Regions from separate parts of the Paenibacillus sp. FSL H7-689 genome, predicted to be linked through region 2. Evidence: predicted binding sites of a transcription regulator. Region 2 holds the regulator's gene; the other holds the start of a gene.
The links. Region 2 encodes Rex, which represses fermentation and respiration genes when NADH is low (regulators of the CRP and FNR family bind a similar motif). Its sites were predicted from a motif close to TTGTGAAATATTTCACAA; they were not measured.
Positions count from the first base shown of each region.

Region 1: pflB (formate C-acetyltransferase) is a predicted target of Rex. The motif match lies at 2,788-2,805, and genes of this name have one in related genera.

Region 1 covers NZ_ASPU01000054.1:76,596-80,719, reverse strand. Annotated here, with positions in the region: gene adhE (bifunctional acetaldehyde-CoA/alcohol dehydrogenase) at 1-1,949, shown strand, start outside; gene pflB (formate C-acetyltransferase) at 2,888-4,124, shown strand, end outside.
Region 2 covers NZ_ASPU01000011.1:42,934-47,057, forward strand. Annotated here, with positions in the region: gene C170_RS06650 (cell wall elongation regulator TseB-like domain-containing protein) at 1-463, opposite strand, end outside; gene C170_RS06655 (amidohydrolase) at 503-1,810, opposite strand; gene C170_RS06660 (redox-sensing transcriptional repressor Rex) at 1,797-2,450, opposite strand; gene dinG (ATP-dependent DNA helicase DinG) at 2,669-4,124, opposite strand, start outside.

The DNA.
Region 1 (4,124 bases), on a different contig from region 2:
TAGGACCGGGTAACGTACCTTGCTTTATCGAGAAAAGCGCGGATATCAATCAGGCAGTAACGGATTTGATTCTGTCCAAGTCTTTCGACAACGGCATGATCTGTGCTTCCGAGCAAGCGGTCATCATTGAAGAACCGATCTTTGATCAAGTGAAGAAAAAAATGATTGCAAATGGCTGTTACTTTGTTAACAAAGATGAAGCAGCAAAATTGACAGCAGGTGCGATTAATGCCGAGAAATGTGCGGTGAACCCGGCGATTGTTGGTCAATCTGCGGTGAGTATTGCGAAGTTGTGCGGTATTGAAGTTCCGGCAGGCACCAAAATTCTCGTGGCCGAGATTGAAGGGGTAGGTACCAAATTCCCATTGTCGGCTGAGAAATTAAGCCCGGTACTGGCTTGTTACAAAGTTAAAACGGCAGCAGAGGGCATTGAACGTGCAGCAGAAGTGGTTGCTTTTGGCGGTATGGGTCACTCTTCGGTTATCCATTCAACAAATGAAGAAGTGATCGGCAAATTCGCAGATCGTCTGCAAACTGGACGGATTATTGTGAACTCACCATCCACACACGGTGCCATCGGGGATATCTACAACACAAACATGCCGTCATTGACACTGGGATGCGGATCATACGGACGTAACTCGACTTCTTCCAACGTAACCGCTGTGAACTTAATCAATGTGAAAAGGGTGGCTCGCCGTACCGTGAATATGCAATGGTTCAAAGTGCCGAACAAAGTCTACTTCGAAAAAGGCGCAACGCAGTATCTTGCCAAAATGCCTGACATCACACGTGTTGCGATTATTACGGATGCCATGATGGTGAAACTTGGATATGTTGAAAAGGTAGAACACTATCTGCGTCAACGCCAAATGCCGGTAGCAATCGAAGTATTCTCCGATGTTGAGCCAGATCCATCCACAACAACGGTAGATCGCGGAACCGAAATGATGCGCCGCTTCCAACCGGACTGCATTATCGCACTCGGCGGTGGATCACCGATGGATGCTGCCAAAGCCATGTGGTTGTTCTATGAATACCCGGACACGGACTTCAACGATCTGAAACAGAAATTCATGGATATCCGCAAACGGATCTACAAATATCCACGTCTCGGTGTAAAAGCGAAATTTGTAGCGATCCCAACCACATCCGGTACAGGTTCTGAAGTGACATCGTTCGCGGTTATCACAGATAAAAATCAAGGTAACACCAAATATCCATTGGCTGACTATGAGCTGACTCCAGACGTAGCGATTGTCGATCCGGAGTTCGTGTACTCCCTGCCGAGAACAGCCGTTGCCGATACAGGTATGGACGTACTGACTCATGCCATTGAAGCTTATGTATCTGTCATGGCAAATGATTACACGGATGGACTTGCGATCAAAGCAATCCAACTGGTATTCCAATACCTGGAGCAATCGGCACTGCAAGGCGACAAACTGGCACGTGAGAAAATGCATAATGCTTCCACAATTGCTGGTATGGCGTTTGCAAATGCATTCCTGGGCATTAACCACAGCTTGGCGCACAAATGGGGCGGTCAGTATCACACCGCACACGGACGCACCAATGCCATTCTGATGCCACACGTCATTCGTTACAACGCGAAAAAACCGACCAAATTTGCATCGTTCCCGAAATATTCACACTTTATAGCGGATGAGCGCTATGCCGAAATCGCCCGCATCTTGGGATTGCCTGCACGTACGACAGAAGAAGGCGTAACCAGTCTCATCAATGCCATCCGTAACCTGAACAAAATCTTGGGTATTGAAGAATCGTTCCAGGAGATCGGATTCGATGCCAAAGACTTTGAAGCACATGTCGATTATCTGGCTGACCGTGCCTTCGAAGACCAATGTACAACTGCCAATCCGAAGTTGCCGCTGGTAACTGAACTGGCTGATGTATACCGCAACGCTTTCTACGGAAAGTTTGAATAATAAATTTAGAACGAAGCGTGCCTTACGGCAAGAAGATCAGGGTTCCCCGAGAGGGGAGCCCCGATTGCCGTCTTTCACACCATGCTGAAGAGGGCAGAAAAACAGAAGAGCGAAGCGTATGTTTTTCAGGGTTTATTCTAAGATTTGATTTGCTCCGAGCATAGAGGAGCAAAGGGTTCTAGAGAGGTTACACGTAATCCGTGACGTGGCTGTTTGAGCCAGATGTTCACACAATAACGGAGTGGGCAGAAAAACAGAAGAGCGAGCATCTGTTTTTCAGGATTTATTCTAAGATTTGATTTGCTCCGAGCATAGAGGAGCAAAAGGGTTCTAGAGAGGTTACACGGAATCCGTGACGTGGCTGTTTGAGCCAGGTGGTCACCAATAACGAGAGGGCAGAAAAACAGAAGAGCGAGCATCTGTTTTTCAGGGTATATTCTAAGATTTGATTTGCACCAAGTATAGAGGAGCAATAGTTCTTATAGAGGTTACACGGAATCCGTGATGTGGCCGTTTGAACATCCCTTTACACAATAACGGAGTGGGCAGAAAAAACTGAAGAAGCGGAGCGTTCGCCTTTATCCCCGGATTTTCCCCTTTGAAATATAAAATTGAAAAAATCCGGGGATAACAGCGATCGGAAGTTGTTCTGCCCGCGCAGTGGCTAAGTGTGAATTTACAGGGGTCAATGGGACACAGCGCAGGTGGAGTGAGTTAGTTCACTGGCTTTGTGACAAAAATCACAGATGATGAAAGCCCCAAGTCGTATACTGAAAATGTAAGAAAAACATTCATCCCGCGGTTCCGGTTCCCAAGTAGAGAGAACATGTTCCGGTTTATGTGAAACAATTCACATTAATCGCGGCTCTGGGCACACAATGCTACGAATGAAGCAAGATGTTATGTGTCCAGAAATCCAAATTAGTGGAGGGATTACGATGTCGGTGATTGAAAAAGATGTCAAACAACAAACAGGCTGGAGAAACTTTACCAAAGGAACATGGACCAAATCCGTAGATGTGAATGATTTTCTGGCACACAACTTGTCTCCGTATTACGGTGACGAAGCATTTCTCGCAGGTGCAACCCAGAATACCAAAGAATTGTGGGAGATCGTATCTGATCTGACCAAAAAAGAACGGGATAACGGCGGTGTCCTTGACGTTGACGTGAACACACCAGGTACTATTATTTCTCACCAACCCGGTTATCTGGATCAATCCAAAGAGCAGATTGTCGGCGTTCAGACCGATGCTCCGTTCAAACGTTCCATTCAACCAACAGGCGGAATTCGCATGATGATTGACGCATGTGAGGCATATGGCTTTGAAATGCCACAGGGCGTCATTGATATATTTACAAACATTCGCAAAACACATAACCAAGGTGTATTCGATGCTTATACTTCCGACATGCGTGCAGCGCGTAAAGCAGGAATTATTACAGGTCTGCCAGATGCTTACGGCCGTGGCCGGATCATCGGTGACTATCGTCGTGTAGCTTTGTACGGGGTAGACTTCCTGATTCGTAACAAAAAAGGCGAACTGAATGCACTCGAAGTTGATGTTATTGATGAAGATGTCATTCGTCTGCGGGAAGAATTGTCTGAACAGATTCGTGCATTGCAAGAATTGAAACAATTGGGCGATATGCACGGGTTCGATATTTCCTTGCCAGCGACAACAGCAAAAGAAGCATTCCAATGGTTGTACTTCGGTTATCTGGCTGCGATCAAAGAACAAAACGGTGCTGCGATGTCACTGGGACGTGTATCTTCTTTCCTGGATATCTACATTGAACGTGACCTGCAAGAGGGCATTTTGTCCGAAGAACAGGCTCAGGAATTGGTTGACCATTTTGTAATGAAACTGCGGATTGTCAAATTCCTGCGTACACCGGATTACAACGAACTATTCAGTGGAGATCCAACATGGGTGACTGAGTCCATCGGTGGTATGTCCGTGAATGGTGAAACACGTGTAACCAAAAACAGCTTCCGGTTCCTGCATACACTGCACAACTTGGGTCCTGCACCAGAACCGAACTTGACTGTTCTCTGGTCCACGAAACTTCCAGAAGCTTTCAAAGATTATTGCAGTAAAGTATCCATCGAAACCAGCTCAATCCAGTATGAAAATGATGATCTGATGCGTCCAATCTACGGTGACGATTACG
Region 2 (4,124 bases):
GGTTATGCGTACCGTCTTTATAATACACTTGCCACACATATATTCCATTCACAACTCCGGGCATGATTCGCTTAATCTCGCCGGCAGGAACTTCAGAACTGAAGCGATTGCGGATCTGCGCTTCGGACATGCCATTCTGCAGCAGCTCACTGTGTACAGCGTTTGCACCCTTAGCCGGTTGATTGTTTGCATCGAATTTAACCCAGACCATAACATCTTGGTTATCCTTATTTTTACCGATCAGTGTCCAGTAGATGTTGTCAGAGCCTTCTTTGTCTCCCCAGATGTACTTGCGCAATTCATCATAGGATGTAATGCCCAGTTGCTTCTGTGCTGCTTGTATGGCGAGCGCTTCTTCCTTACGTTGGTCCTGTGTGACATAGACGTAATAACGCTGAAGTCCAAACAGAATCAGAACCAGTGCAAGCAGCGAAATCCATATCCACTTCTTTTTTTTCTTCAAAAGCCGAACTTCCTTTCCCTATGATGCTCTGTCCTGCAATTAACGAGCAAGCAGACCATCAAATGCCAATTGAGACTCACGCAAAATGCGCTCTTCATCCAGCGTCAGACATTCGCCGTGTTTCACCACTTGTTTTCCATCCACCCATACGTGCTCTACATCTTTGGCAGAAGCCGAGTAGATGGTATGCGAGATCAGGTCTGTATGTGGATAGAAATGTGCCTGTTCAATGTCCAAAGCGATAAAATCAGCCTTCATGCCAACCTGGAGTGCTCCGGTATTGTTCAAGAAGATGGATTTGGCACCGTATGACGTTCCGAGGAGTAACGCTTCGCCTGCTGGCACTGCCGTCGGGTCACCAGATACACCTTTGTGGATCAATGCAGCCAGTCTCATTTCCTCGAACATATCCAGGTTGTTGTTGCTTGCCGGTCCGTCTGTTCCGAGTGACACGGTAACTCCTGCTTTCAGTAACGCAGGAACCCGAGCAACACCGGAAGCGAGTTTCAGGTTACTTCCCGGGTTATGGGATACAGCCACATCATGACGGGCCAAAATTTCAATCTCTTCGTCATTCAGATGCACCGCATGTGCAACCAGGGATGGACGGGAGAAAAAGCCCAGTTTCTCCAGATGTGCCACAGGACGCAGTCCATAATCAGCCACGTTCTGCTCCACTTCACGAAGCGTTTCAGACATATGTGTATGGAGAGGAAGGTTCAGGTCGTTCGCAACCTGCACAAGCTTCTCTATGTAGTCAGGAGGGCATGTATATGGTGCATGTGGCGAGATTACGGTTGTAATGCGACCATCTGCCTGTCCATTCCACTCACGTGCAAACGCTGCCGACTCCTCCAGCTTCCGCAGTTGCTCTTCTTCCGAGCACAGCCCGATTACACCACGTGCCAGTGCTGCTCTAACGCCTGATTGCTCCACAACTTTGGCAACTTGATCCATGTGATCGTACATGTCCAGGAAAGCTGTAGTTCCGCCTTTCAACATTTCAAGCACCGACAGGGAAGTTCCCCAATATACATCTTCTGAAGTCATTTTCGCTTCCATCGGCCACATTTTTTCCTGCAACCATACTTGCAACGCAAGATCGTCTCCGTGCCCTCTGAGCAACGACATTGCTGCATGACCATGCGTATTGATCAGACCCGGCAGGAAGAACAGTCCTTTTCCATCCACTTTGGTACAATTTTTGTCTCCATCCGGCAATGTCTCACCAATATGCACAATCTTGTCATCCTGGACAACCATGTATCCTTGAACCACGTTCCATGCTGTGCCGCCTTCATTAACGGCAAATTTGCCGTTGTGAATTACCCATCTATTTGTTGTCATCTTCCTCGTCGTCCTTTCCAGTCTCCAAGTAATAGGCCAAACTAAGCAGATCCGTTGTAAAGTCAGCATGGTGAATGCGGATATGCGGCGGTGTTTTTAGAATTGTTGGTGCAAAATTAAGGATCGCTTCAATTCCTGATTCAATAAGCTGATCCGCAACATTTTGGGCTTCCGTATCCGGAACCGTGATAATACCGATACGGATGTTTTCCGTTTTAACCGCTTCCGTCAATTCATTCATTGGTTTTACCGTCAAACTGTTGATTTGGCTACCAATCTTCGGTCCATATGCATCAAATACAGCAACAATCTTCATGTTGTCTTTTAGATATGCGTTGTAGTTGGACAAGGCTTGACCGAGATTACCCGCGCCTACCAGAGCTACATTAATTTGCTGATCGATTTTGAGAATGTGACGAATTTTCTCAATCAAATAAGATACATCATACCCGATCCCTTTACGACCAAAATCACCGAAGTAAGCCAGGTCTTTACGAATTTGGGCCGGATTCAGATCCAGCCTCTGTCCAAGCTCTTGAGAAGAAACAGTAGCCACCTCACGCTGATGCAACTCGTTCAAATAACGCAAGTATACAGGCAGACGGCGTACCACCGCTTCCGAAATTTTATCCGATTTCATTCTTGCTCCCCCTTACCAAGGCCACGATAAAATAATAGATGAAAAGATGAGCATCCTGTATAAACTCAAAGATAAACGTGACATTTTATACAGAATGCTCCTTGTAATTTAGGTTATAAGTTCTTACGTGCAACTGCTTTAATCGGATACGGAAATATCTAATAAAGTTTAACGCCAAACGATAGTGTCATGCAATGATATAACGAACAAAACAACCATTATTTTTGTTCATTAGCAGGTTTTTCCAACCACTCGGTAATTCGTGGAACCATCTGCTCCGTGAGCATGTGTTCCATTTTGGGACCAGGTAAAGAATATAAAAAGAATTTACCATAGTACGCTTCAATCACCCGTGTATCATAAACAATGACAATTCCTCTGTCCTTCGCTGTACGCACCAATCGGCCAAATCCCTGCTTGAAACGAATGACCGCTTGCGGCACGGACAGTTTCATGAACGGATTTTTCTTCTGTTCCTGAAGCAGCTCACTCTTGGCTTCCACCAACGGATGATTCGGTGGCTGGAAAGGCAGTCGCACAATAGCGAGACAGGTTAGCGCCTCTCCCGGGATATCTACACCCTCCCAGAAGCTGCTTGTACCCAGAAGTACCGTAGCTTTGGCATCTTGGAACCTGCGAGTCAGCTTGGAGCGGCTTCCACTGTCCACGCCTTGCCCAAGCAACGAGATGTCGTTACCAGACAGTGCCTCCTTCAGCGGATCATAGACCTGTCGCAACATCTTGTATGAAGTAAACAGAACCATCATGCGTCCACGCGTGGCAATTGCCGTCTCTGCGAGTGATCGCACCAGCATATTAACAAAGTGCGCATCACCCACACTGCCCTTCACACTCGGGAAATCACGCGGAATCACCAGAAGTGCCTGATCGCGATAGTTGAAAGGTGATGGCAGCATCGAAGTTAACAACCGATTATTCTCGGAAGCTTCCTGCAAGCCAAGTTGTTCAATCATGAACTGGAATGACTTATCTACCGAAAGCGTAGCCGATGTAAGTACAACACTTTTCTTTTTATCAAAAAATAAATCCTTAAGTTGTGCACTGACATCTACAGGTACAGCATACAGCTGAAGAGATTTACTTCGGAACTGACCGCTGGCTTCCATCCAGTACACCGTTTTGGCATCATCCATACGCATGAAGAAACGTAGATTCTCCTTCAATGTGGTCAGATCTTTCAGCAATCCTGTAATGTCCGTGATCAGACTATCCGATTGATAATCATCCTGATCCTCTTTCACCTCAAGCAGCAATTTGTCCCCTTTGCGAACCAAATCGCCCAGAGTCACATAGATCTGGTTCTCCAGATCCTGCAACTCCTGCCATTTTGCAGGTTTCTGAGAAGCTTTCAGACGCAGTGAAAATTGCCCCGTCTCTCCCGGTGAAGCATCACTTCGTTCAGGCAACAAACCGAACAAGGCATCGCTCATACGATCCCACAGTTCCTTGACCTCAACAGCCAGCGGGAACATCTGATCCACCATGGAGCCCCATTGCACCGAATTTTCATGCCCGGATAACTGGGAACGAAGCATAGGCAGCTGACCATTACGACTGTCTTTAAACAGGCGGGTCAGTGTATGAACCAACGTGAAATATTTCATATGCATTCCAAGATGTTTACCAGCAACATCCTCCAGATGATGTGCCTCA